Regions from separate parts of the Rhodococcus oxybenzonivorans genome, predicted to be linked through region 2. Evidence: riboswitches for the same ligand, from Rfam matches in the RefSeq annotation. Region 2 holds a riboswitch; each other region holds the start of a gene.
What was found. Region 2 has a riboswitch for cobalamin ahead of CBI38_RS19760 (ABC transporter substrate-binding protein). Riboswitches for the same ligand answer to the same signal wherever they lie in the genome.
Positions count from the first base shown of each region.

Region 1 (3,272 bases), 1.3 Mb from region 2:
TGGCGGTAGATCTCTGCGCCGTCTCGGATGTACTCGATCATGGCCTCACGATAGAGGCAGTGCTGTCAGCGGTGGTCCACCCGGTAACCGGTTGCGGTCGCAACGACATCGGTCACCTCACCCTTGGGACGCCCGCAACAGCGGTCGCAACCCGACCAGTGTTGCCTCCCGGCGACGGGGAGCTCGCCCCCGAGAACGGCGTCGCGGGCGTCGGTGCGCACGTCGGCGAGCGCCTTGTCACAGCCCGGCCTGCCCGTGCAGGCAGTGACGTTCAACCAGGGGGAGTTCTCGTCGAAGATCAGGCCCATCGGTGCGAGGACACGGACCACCTGCTCGGCGGACCACTCGTCGAGATCGCACAGCAGCACCGACCTCCACGGGGTGACGATCACTGGTTTATCCACCGCGGCGAGGAACTCCGCCATCCTCGAGTCGAGGACCCCGAACGCGAGGCCGCCGCCGAGCGTGACGGTGCCGTCCGGCTGATCCAGCCACCCGATCGGGGGCCGGTGCTCGGCGAACCCGGTCACCGGTTGTGCGGTGGGCGCAAGGGCTAGGGCGGTAAGGGTCCGTTCGACGCCGTCGTCGATCTCGGACAGCCGCCACTGCCCGTCGCGCAGGCCGAGGAAGGTGCGGGCCGCGTCGAGCAGCACGTGCACCGACTCGGTCGCGGAAATCCGGGCCCCGCTGTCGCGGCCGGCCAGCACCAACGCCACCTCGGTCTCGCTCACCGCGTGTATACCGAAATCGCCGCCGAGCGCGGACACGTCACCGCGGCCGTCGTCGAGGGTGAAGAGGACACGGCCGGGGAGGTCGGCCAGCGCGGTGTCGGCGCACAAACTCCGGTCGAGTTCGTCGACCACGTCCCGCAGGTCGGCGACGCCACCGATGCGACCCGTCAACGGCGAGGCGAGGATGTTGCGTACCCGTTCGTGGGTGTGCGAGGGCAGCAGGCCGGTGTCTGCGAGCCTCCTCGCGAACTCCGGGGGATCGCCGACGGCGCGAAGCTGCACGTTGCCGCGGGAGGTCAGTCCGATCTCCCCGTTCCCGAGGTCGCGGGCCGACTCCGCGAGCACCTGCAGCTGCGCGGGCGTGAGAACACCACCGGGCAACCGCACGCGGGCGAGCGGACCGTCGGCGGCCTGATGGACCTGCAGCGCCCCCGGGCAGGCGTCGGGGCGGGAACGAGGGGCGACCATGGTCCCAGGTTACGTCGGCCGCCCGGTAGCATCACGAGCACTTGCGGCAGCAGGAGAGGAAGCCGGTGCAATTCCGGTGCGGTCGCGCCACTGTGAGCTCGCCGAACCCGGTGGGCGAGCCAGACCCTCACCTGCCGTCCTGTTGACCCACGGTTCCGAAACCGACCCGGTTTTCGGCAACCACCGCCACGGGGCGCGACACCCCAGGAAGGCTCCACCTGTGATCCTGCTGCTCTCCACCTCCGACACCGACCTGCTCAGCGCACGTGCCAGCAAAGCGGACTACCGCTGGGCCAACCCGGCACGGTTGCTGGTCGAGGAGGACCTGCCGGGACTGCTCGCGGGCGTAGACCTCGTCGTGGTCCGGATTCTCGGTGGCCGCCGGGCGTGGGAGGACGGGCTCGACGCGGTGCTGGCCAGTGGCCTGCCGGTGGTGGTCCTGGGCGGTGAGCACGCTCCCGACGCCGAGTTGATGGAGTGCTCGACGGTGACCGCCGGCGTCGCCGCGGAGGCGCACAACTATCTGGCCGAGGGCGGAGCCGACAACCTCGCCCAACTGCACCACTTCCTGTCCGACACGGTCCTGCTCACCGGTCACGGTTTCGAGGCGCCCGTGCATCTGCCGAGCTGGGGTCTGGCCCCGTTCGCCGTCGAGCCCGAAGCGCAGCGCCCCACCATCGCCGTGCTCTATTACCGAGCCCAGCACCTGGCGGGGAACACCCGCTACATCGAGGCGCTGTGCGCCGCGATCGATGCTGCCGGGGGCAACCCGCTGCCGATCTACTGCGCGTCGCTGCGCACCGCCGAGCCCGAGCTGCTGCAGACGCTGCGCCGCGCCGACGCCATGGTGGTTACCGTGCTCGCCGCAGGCGGCACCAAGCCCGCCGGTGCGTCCGCCGGCGGCGACGACGAAGCGTGGGATGTCGCCGCGCTCGCCGCGTTGGACGTGCCGATCCTGCAGGGGCTGTGCCTGACGAGCAGCCGGGAGTCGTGGGAGTCCAACGACGACGGACTCTCCCCGCTCGACGTCGCCACCCAGGTCGCGGTGCCCGAGTTCGACGGACGCCTCATCACGGTGCCGTTCTCGTTCAAGGAGATCGACGCGGACGGGCTGTCCACGTATGTGCCCGACGCCGAACGGGCATCCCGGGTGGCCGGTATCGCCGTCCGGCACGCCCGCCTGCGCCATATTCCGGCGTCCGAACGTCGCATAGCCCTGATGCTGTCGGCGTATCCCACCAAGCACGCGCGGATCGGCAACGCGGTCGGTCTCGACACCCCCGCGAGCGCGATCCGCCTGCTCACCGACATGCGGGCGGCCGGGTACGACCTCGGCCCGGACGACGGCCCGGACGCGGTGCCCGGTCTCGCCGCGCAGGACGGGGACGCGCTCATCCACGCCCTGATCGCCGCGGGCGGCCAGGACCCCGACTGGTTGACGGCCGAGCAGCTCGAGGGCAATCCGATCCGCATTTCCGCCGCCCGCTACCGGGAATGGTTCTCGGCGTTGCCCGCGGACCTGCGCGACGGGGTCGAGGAACACTGGGGCCCGGCACCGGGCGAATTGTACGTCGACCGCTCCCAGGACCCCGACGGTGAAATCGTCATCGCCGCAATGCAGTTCGGCAACCTGGTGCTCATGGTGCAGCCGCCCCGCGGTTTCGGGGAGAAGCCGGTGGCCATCTACCACGACCCGGACCTGCCGCCGAGCCACCACTACCTCGCCGCCTACCGCTGGATCGCCGCGCAGACCGCGGACGGTGGTTTCGGCGCCGACGCGGTGGTGCACCTCGGCAAGCACGGCAACCTCGAATGGCTGCCCGGCAAGACCCTCGGCATGTCGGCGTCGTGCGGCACCGACGCCGCCCTCGGCGACCTCCCGCTCATCTACCCGTTCCTGGTCAACGATCCCGGCGAGGGCACACAGGCCAAACGGCGTGCGCACGCCACCCTGGTCGATCACCTGATTCCGCCGATGGCCCGCGCCGAGAGCTACGGCGACATCTCCCGGCTCGAACAGCTCCTGGACGAGCACTCCAACATCTCCGCCCTCGACCCGTCGAAGCTGCCGGC
Region 1 is NZ_CP021354.1:2,893,223-2,896,494, forward strand. It holds gene CBI38_RS13790 (precorrin-8X methylmutase) at 1-41, opposite strand, end outside; gene cobG (precorrin-3B synthase) at 66-1,199, opposite strand; cobalamin riboswitch at 1,206-1,348, shown strand; gene cobN (cobaltochelatase subunit CobN) at 1,420-3,272, shown strand, end outside.
Region 1: linked by a shared signal. The riboswitch ahead of cobN (cobaltochelatase subunit CobN) and the one ahead of CBI38_RS19760 (ABC transporter substrate-binding protein) in region 2 are both predicted to bind cobalamin.

Region 2 (3,272 bases):
GCTGCCAGAACGAGAAGTCCGGCGACGATTCCGACTGCGATCGCGGCCGGCCTGCGCATCACCCACGTGACGACGGACCCCCAGAACGTGCGGGCCCTCGCTTCGCTGCGCTGGGCTGCGTCCTTGCGCCAGCTCCCTGCGTTGATGCGTGGGCCGAGGATCGCGAGGAGAGCGGGGACGGCGGTCAGGGACAGCAGCGCCGCACTCGCGACCGCGGCCATGGCACCGAATCCCAGCGATGCGATGACGTCCTGGGGAAACACGAGCATGCCCGAGAAGGCGCACACCAGCAGCAGTCCGGAGAACAGAACGGTGCGGCCGGCCGTGAGCACGGTGCGCCGGGTGGCCTCGGCAGTGTCGGCGCCCGACTCCAGTTCTTCACGGAAACGTCCGACGACGAAGAGCCCGTAGTCGATTGCCAACCCGAGACCGAGCAGAGAGGCGACATTGATCGCGAAGGAGTTGACGTCGGTGAACAGGGTGAGCACCCGAAGGGTGGCCAGCGCGCTGAAGATGGAGAGCAGTCCGACGAAGACGGGTACGGCCGCGGCGACCACGCCGCCGAAGAGGAAGACCAGCAGGACCAGTGTGATGGGAAGCGCAATCGCCTCCGCCAGCACCAGATCCTGCTGGAGCCGGTTGTTGAAAGCCACACCCACCACCGAGTTGCCCGCGAATTCGGTGTCGATGCCCTCGACTTCGAGCTTGGGTAGCAGGCCGTCGAAGGCGGCCACCGTGATTCCGGCTTCGGGGTCGACGGTGACCGCGGCCGACGCCTTGGTGCCGTCCTCCGACACCATCCGCTGCTTCGTCGTGGTGTCCGCGGTCCAGTATGAGGTGATCTTGTGCGTGGGGACCTCGGCGGCGAACCGTTCGAGATCGGCCGTCACCTCGGGACCGATGTCGTCGAGCGTTCTCCCTTCGGGCGCGGTGTAGACGACGATGATGTCCGCGGTCTGCGGACCCAGGTTGGCCTCGACGATCCTCGCCACTTCAGCGGACTCGCTGCCCGGGTCGGTGTAGCCGCCCGAGCCCAATTTCGCGAACACCCCCGTACCCCAGACGCCGCTCACCAGTACGGCGGCCACGGCAAGCACCAGAATCCACCATCGCCGGGAAACAACAGTCGAGGCCCAACGTGTCATGCGTCATCTCCGGGTCGTGGTCGGCATTGTGCGACTGCCGACTGTAGTGCGCGTGCGGCGGTGAGCGGCGGTGGTGTGATCCGGCTCCCGCGCCATGATGCATACTCGGATGTGCACGTGCAGCCACACACATGGGGGAAGCCGGTCCGAATCCGGCGCTGACCCGCAACGGTGGGCCATCGGAGTATTTTCCGGTGGCGAGCCCGATTACCCGGTGTGTGGTGTGCGACATCCATTCGTCGTGGTCTACGAAGCGGAGTCCCGCAGGCGCACTGCGACTCCGGTCGTGGAGTGACCTGCACGACTTTCATTCGTGGCTCTGAGCCGCAATGAGGTTTACATGCACCGTCCGTTGTTCCGAAGGTTCGGATTGCTCACCGCCGCCGTGGCAGTGCTGCTCGCTGCCGCCTGCTCGCGTGGGGAACCTGGCCCGGGCACTACTTCCGCCGAGTCGTTTACCGCCGCGGTGACGATCACCAACTGTTCGCTCACGCAGAGCTTCGATGCACCACCCCAGCGCATCGTCAGCATGAACGATCACGTCACCGAGGTTCTGATCGAGATGGGTGTCGGCGACCGTATCGTCGGCACCGGGTACGGCGACGCCACCCCGCTACCCCCATTCGCCGAGGAATTCGCGAAGATCCCGCATCGGTCGAAGGAGTATCCGACGCGAGAGCAGTTGCTCGACCTCGAGCCAGACCTGGTGGTGGGGGGAATGCGGAGCGCATTCGACGAGAAGGAGGGGCGTTCACGAGAGTTCCTCGCCGAGCACGGCATTCCTACATTCCTGTTCTCCGAGTACTGCGGGCAGGGCTTCCCCGACATCGCTCTGCTGCGGGACGACTTCACACAGCTGGGCGAAATCCTCGCAGTTCCGGACAGGGCGCATGCGATCAGCGACCGAGTGACGTCCGGATTGCAGTCCGTGCGCGCGACACTTGCGGGCAGTACCGCCGTCCCGGTGTTCTTCTACGATTCCGGCGAGAACGTCCCGCTGACTGTCGGCGGTGTCGGAATCGGTCAGCTCATCGCGGACCATGCGGGTGCCGCGAACATCTTTTCCGAGGGGCAGAAACCGTTTTCGACGGCCACCTGGGAGATTGTCGGAGAACGCAGTCCCGAGGTGATCGTCGTCCTCGACTACGGCGCGACGAGTGCGCAGCACAAGATCGACTTCCTGACCGCACACCCGATCATGTCGGCGACCCCTGCCGTGAAGGCAGGCCGCTTCGTCGTCGTACCGCTCGACGACTTCTTCGAGAGCCCGCGTCTCGTGCGGTCGGTCGAGACCATCGCGCGCGCCGTCCATCCCGGCGCCTTCTCCACGCGATGACGGCGCTCACCGAACGGACCGAGGTGCGCCCATCCTCGCCCTCAGCTCGTTCCCCTCTCGGATTTGCCGGGCTGATCGTACTTCTGGTGCTGACCACGCTGTTCGTGATCGGGCTCGCCGTGTCGTTCGGTTCGGTGCGCATACCGGTGGGTGACGTCTGGGCGATCGTGGTGAACCGGATGCTGCCCGGTGTGTTCGACGTCTGGTGGTCGCAGGCACGGGAATCCATCGTCGTCGGTTCTCGTCTGCCGCGGGCATTGACCGCGGCGACGGTGGGCGCCGCGCTGGCACTGTCCGGTGCGGTGGCGCAGCTCGTGACCCGCAACCCGCTGGCCGACCCATACCTGCTCGGCGTGTCCTCGGGTGCCGGTTTCGGTGTGGTGATCGTGACGGTGCTCGGGTTCGGCGCCGGAATGCTCGGGGTCTTCACCGTTCCCGTGGCGGCGTTCGTCGGCGCGATGGTGCCGTTGTTCCTGTCGCTGGCAATCGGCGGACGGTATCCGCAACCCACTGCGATCATCCTCGTCGGTGTCGCGCTGGCACAGGTCTTCTCGGCGCTGATCACCTTCTCGCTCCTCGTGCTCGCCGACGAACGGCAACTCGGTTCGGTGATGCATTGGCTCGCAGGCGGATTCGGTGACGCGCGCTGGTCGACGATGATTTTTCCCGTGTCGGCGCTCGCGACGGTCGGCACTGCCATGCTGTGGAGTGCCCGCCGGATCGACGTGCTGCAGACCGGGGACGACGGAGCGGCCGCGCTCGGCATGAACGTTCCCCGCTTCCGGATCGTC
Region 2 is NZ_CP021354.1:4,181,619-4,184,890, reverse strand. It holds gene CBI38_RS19765 (MMPL family transporter) at 1-1,145, opposite strand, end outside; cobalamin riboswitch at 1,231-1,378, shown strand; gene CBI38_RS19760 (ABC transporter substrate-binding protein) at 1,486-2,481, shown strand; gene CBI38_RS19755 (FecCD family ABC transporter permease) at 2,478-3,272, shown strand, end outside.

Region 3 (3,272 bases), 3.2 Mb from region 2:
TTCGATATCGAATTCGACTTCGCCGACCATCGACTGGTGATCCGCACGAGCACGGGCGGCAGCGGGACGGTTGCCCTCGAACCGAAGTCGGTGGCCGACTTCTACACAGAGACGATGGACACGCTGGCCGAACTGGGTGTGGCGACCACCATTCGGGCCCGGCCCAACGAGGTGAACCCAGCCGTCCCGTTCGCGGAGGACACCCAACACTGCTCGTACGACGGTGAGTCGGTGTACCGGTTTTGGCGACAGCTCGTGCAGGCGGACCGGGTGTTGCACGAGTTCCGTTCGCATTTCATCGGTAAGGTCAGTCCCGTGCACTTTTTTTGGGGTGCGCTCGACCTGGCCTGCACCCGGTTCTCCGGGAAAACCGCGCCCACTCACCCTGGGGGAGCGCCGAACTGCGGAGACTGGGTGATGGTCGAGGGCTACTCGCACGAGCTGAGCAGCTGCGGTTTCTGGCCCGGTGGTGGCGCCGAAGGCGCGTTCTATGCGTACGCCTACCCGGAACCGGATGGCTTCGCCGACTACCCGGTCGGGCCCGACGGAGCCCTCTACAGCGGAGAGTTCCGGCAATTCTTGCTGCCGTATGAGGCCGTGCGAACTGCAGACGATCCGGATCTGGCACTGCTGACGTTCCTGCACAGCACCTACGACGCGGCTGCCGAACTGGGTGGCTGGGACCGGGCCGCCCTGGAGGCGGACCCGGCCCGATGGGACAAATTCCGTTGACGCCCTGAAAGGCGGGTCAGCCGGCGTTCGCCGACGCGGGCGCCTGCGCCCGGCTGGCACGCTCGGTGAGGAAGGCGAACACGAGACCGAGAGCGAGCCAGAGGGTTGCCTGGGTGGCGAGGGATGCGAGGCGGAAATCCCACAGCAGGCCGGCCGGGAAGTCGTCGCCCACCTCGTCGACGGTAGGCAGAATCAGATATCCGACCGTGACCACGACCAGGAATGCGGCCACCGGGGCCGCGATGCGCGTCGACAGGAATTCCTGAGCAGCTACCGCCTTCGCCGCGAATACCGACGCGACCACGGCGAGCAGACCCAGCACCACCACGGCGAGCCACAGCCAGGTGCGACTGGTGATGGTCTCGGGATCGCCGACGGCCGGCGGATTGGCCGGGTACTTGAAGAACGGAACGGCTTCGATCGCCAGCCACCCGAGTGACGCGAGCACCATACCGAGCACCGGACCCGAAAGCGTGGTCACCCTGCGCGCGTAGTGCGCGACGACGGCAAATATCGCCCCGAGCGCCAGTCCGGCGAGTGACGTCGCGAGGAACAGACCGAACCGCTGTCCGTTGCGACTGACCAGGGCTTCTTCCTCGTCGTGCGAATGGCCAGCCGGTGCACTCGATTCCGCCCCGTGCGAGTGGTCGGCGCTGCCCGCTTCCTCGATCGCGATGGCGGCGTCGATGTGCGATTCGCCGAGGACGAATGCCACGCCGCCGGCGAGGATTCCGGCAATCAACCCTGCAAGCAGACCGCGAATCAGTAACTTCCCGAAGGACTCGCTCAGTGTCATGTTCGCGGACGACTCGTTCAGTGGCACGGCAGGCCCAGCAGGTGGCGCCCGTCATGCATCAGTTCGTGCATGTACATGCCACTGCGCGAAATCGCGCCCTGGTCGAATCCCACGAGGTAGAGAGCAAGCATCGCGAAAAGTACGATCGCGAACGAGATGACGGCGAGCCGGGTCGAATCGACCGATGCGCCGGGTGCGTAGACGAGTGCCATGGTTCCTCCTGGGATGTCGCGTCCCCTAGGTTCATGCGATGGCCGCAGTATCTGGCTGTCGAGGTGGTTCCCGCATCTTGCCGTGGCCTAGCTGAGGGACTACTCCGATTTACAGTGGCGCGACCGCTCCGGTTTTGCACCGGATTCCTGCCGAACCATCGCTTTGTCTTGCGAACTTTCGCACCCGGCGGGCCGCCGTGTCAATGTTCGCCTCGAGGTTTGTGTCGAGCAGGTCCTCAACGGTCGGCCGCTGCCGAGACGTCGAGAACCACCTCGAACTCGAGCAGAGACGCGCCGGACGCCACCGGCTTCTGCCGCTCACCAGCGTGCGCTTCCCGTGCAGGGCCGTCGCGCCACGCCTCGAACGCCTCTTCGCTCTCCCACTGGGTGACGACGAAGTAGCGGTTCTCGCCCTTGACCGGGCGCAGAAGCTGGAACCCGAGAAAGCCTGGGGAATTCTCGACGGCATGCGCGCGTCCTGCGAAGCGCTTCTCCAGTTCGGGGCCCGCACCCTCGGGAACTTCGATTGCATTGATCTTCACCACTGCCATGCTTGGGGAGGGTACTCCGCTAGCGTCGCAGTCGTGGTGGGTGAGAGTGCGTTGCACGACGAGGGCGGCACCGGACGACCGATTCTGCTGCTGCACGGGTTGATGGGCAGTGCGCGGACGTGGCGCAGGCAGGTTCCGTGGCTGCGCGAACACGGCCACGTCTACACGTTCGACGCTGCAGGCCACGGCCGTCCCGCCCCGCCCGTGCTGTCGACGGAAGCATTCGTCGAAGACCTGGCGGCGGCATTGAGTCCGGTCGCCGAGCCGCTGGTCGTCATCGGGCATTCGATGGGCGCCTTGCACGCGTGGTGCCTGGCCGCCGAGTTCCCGGAGAAGGTCGCCGCTCTCGTTCTCGAAGACATGGCGCCTGATTTTCGTGGCCGTACCGCCGACGACTGGGCGGCGATGATCTCGAACTGGCCGCAACCGTTCGAGACGCGTAAGGCCTTGGTCGAGTACTTCGGACCTGTCGCGGGTCAGTACTTCCTCGACTCGTTCGAGCAGCGAGACGACGGCTGGTACCTGCATGGCGAGGTCGAAACGTTCCGCGCCATCTCCGCCGAGTGGGGTGACCGGCACTTCTGGGCTCAGTGGGCCTCGATCACGGTGCCGGCGCTGCTGATCGAGGGCGAGTACACCATCACCCCCGAGGGGCAGATGCGGAAGATGGCAGAGCGGCATCCCCACGCCGAATACGTCCGCATCGAGGAAGCCGGGCACCTCGTCCACGACGATCAGCCCGAGCAGTACCGGAAAGTGGTCGAGGAATTCCTGCACGAACTGACCTGAGCGCACGGTTGCGCAGAGGTTTGTCAGCTGCGGACGCAATCGTGGAGGTTTCCAGCAATCTTCTCAGCGTCTGTGCCCGATCGTGAGGGCACCTAGCTTCCCTCACCCGCGAGGGCGAAGAGGCCGTCGTCGGTCTGCTCCACCAAGCCGTCGAGCAGTAACGAGTGCAGAGCACGATCACGCTGACCGGGG
Region 3 is NZ_CP021354.1:761,034-764,305, forward strand. It holds gene CBI38_RS03755 (DUF5996 family protein) at 1-732, shown strand, start outside; gene CBI38_RS03760 (CbtA family protein) at 749-1,528, opposite strand; gene CBI38_RS03765 (CbtB domain-containing protein) at 1,546-1,740, opposite strand; cobalamin riboswitch at 1,764-1,915, opposite strand; gene mhuD (mycobilin-forming heme oxygenase MhuD) at 1,977-2,291, opposite strand; gene CBI38_RS03775 (alpha/beta fold hydrolase) at 2,325-3,080, shown strand; gene CBI38_RS03780 (HhH-GPD family protein) at 3,173-3,272, opposite strand, start outside.
Region 3: linked by a shared signal. The riboswitch ahead of CBI38_RS03765 (CbtB domain-containing protein) and the one ahead of CBI38_RS19760 (ABC transporter substrate-binding protein) in region 2 are both predicted to bind cobalamin.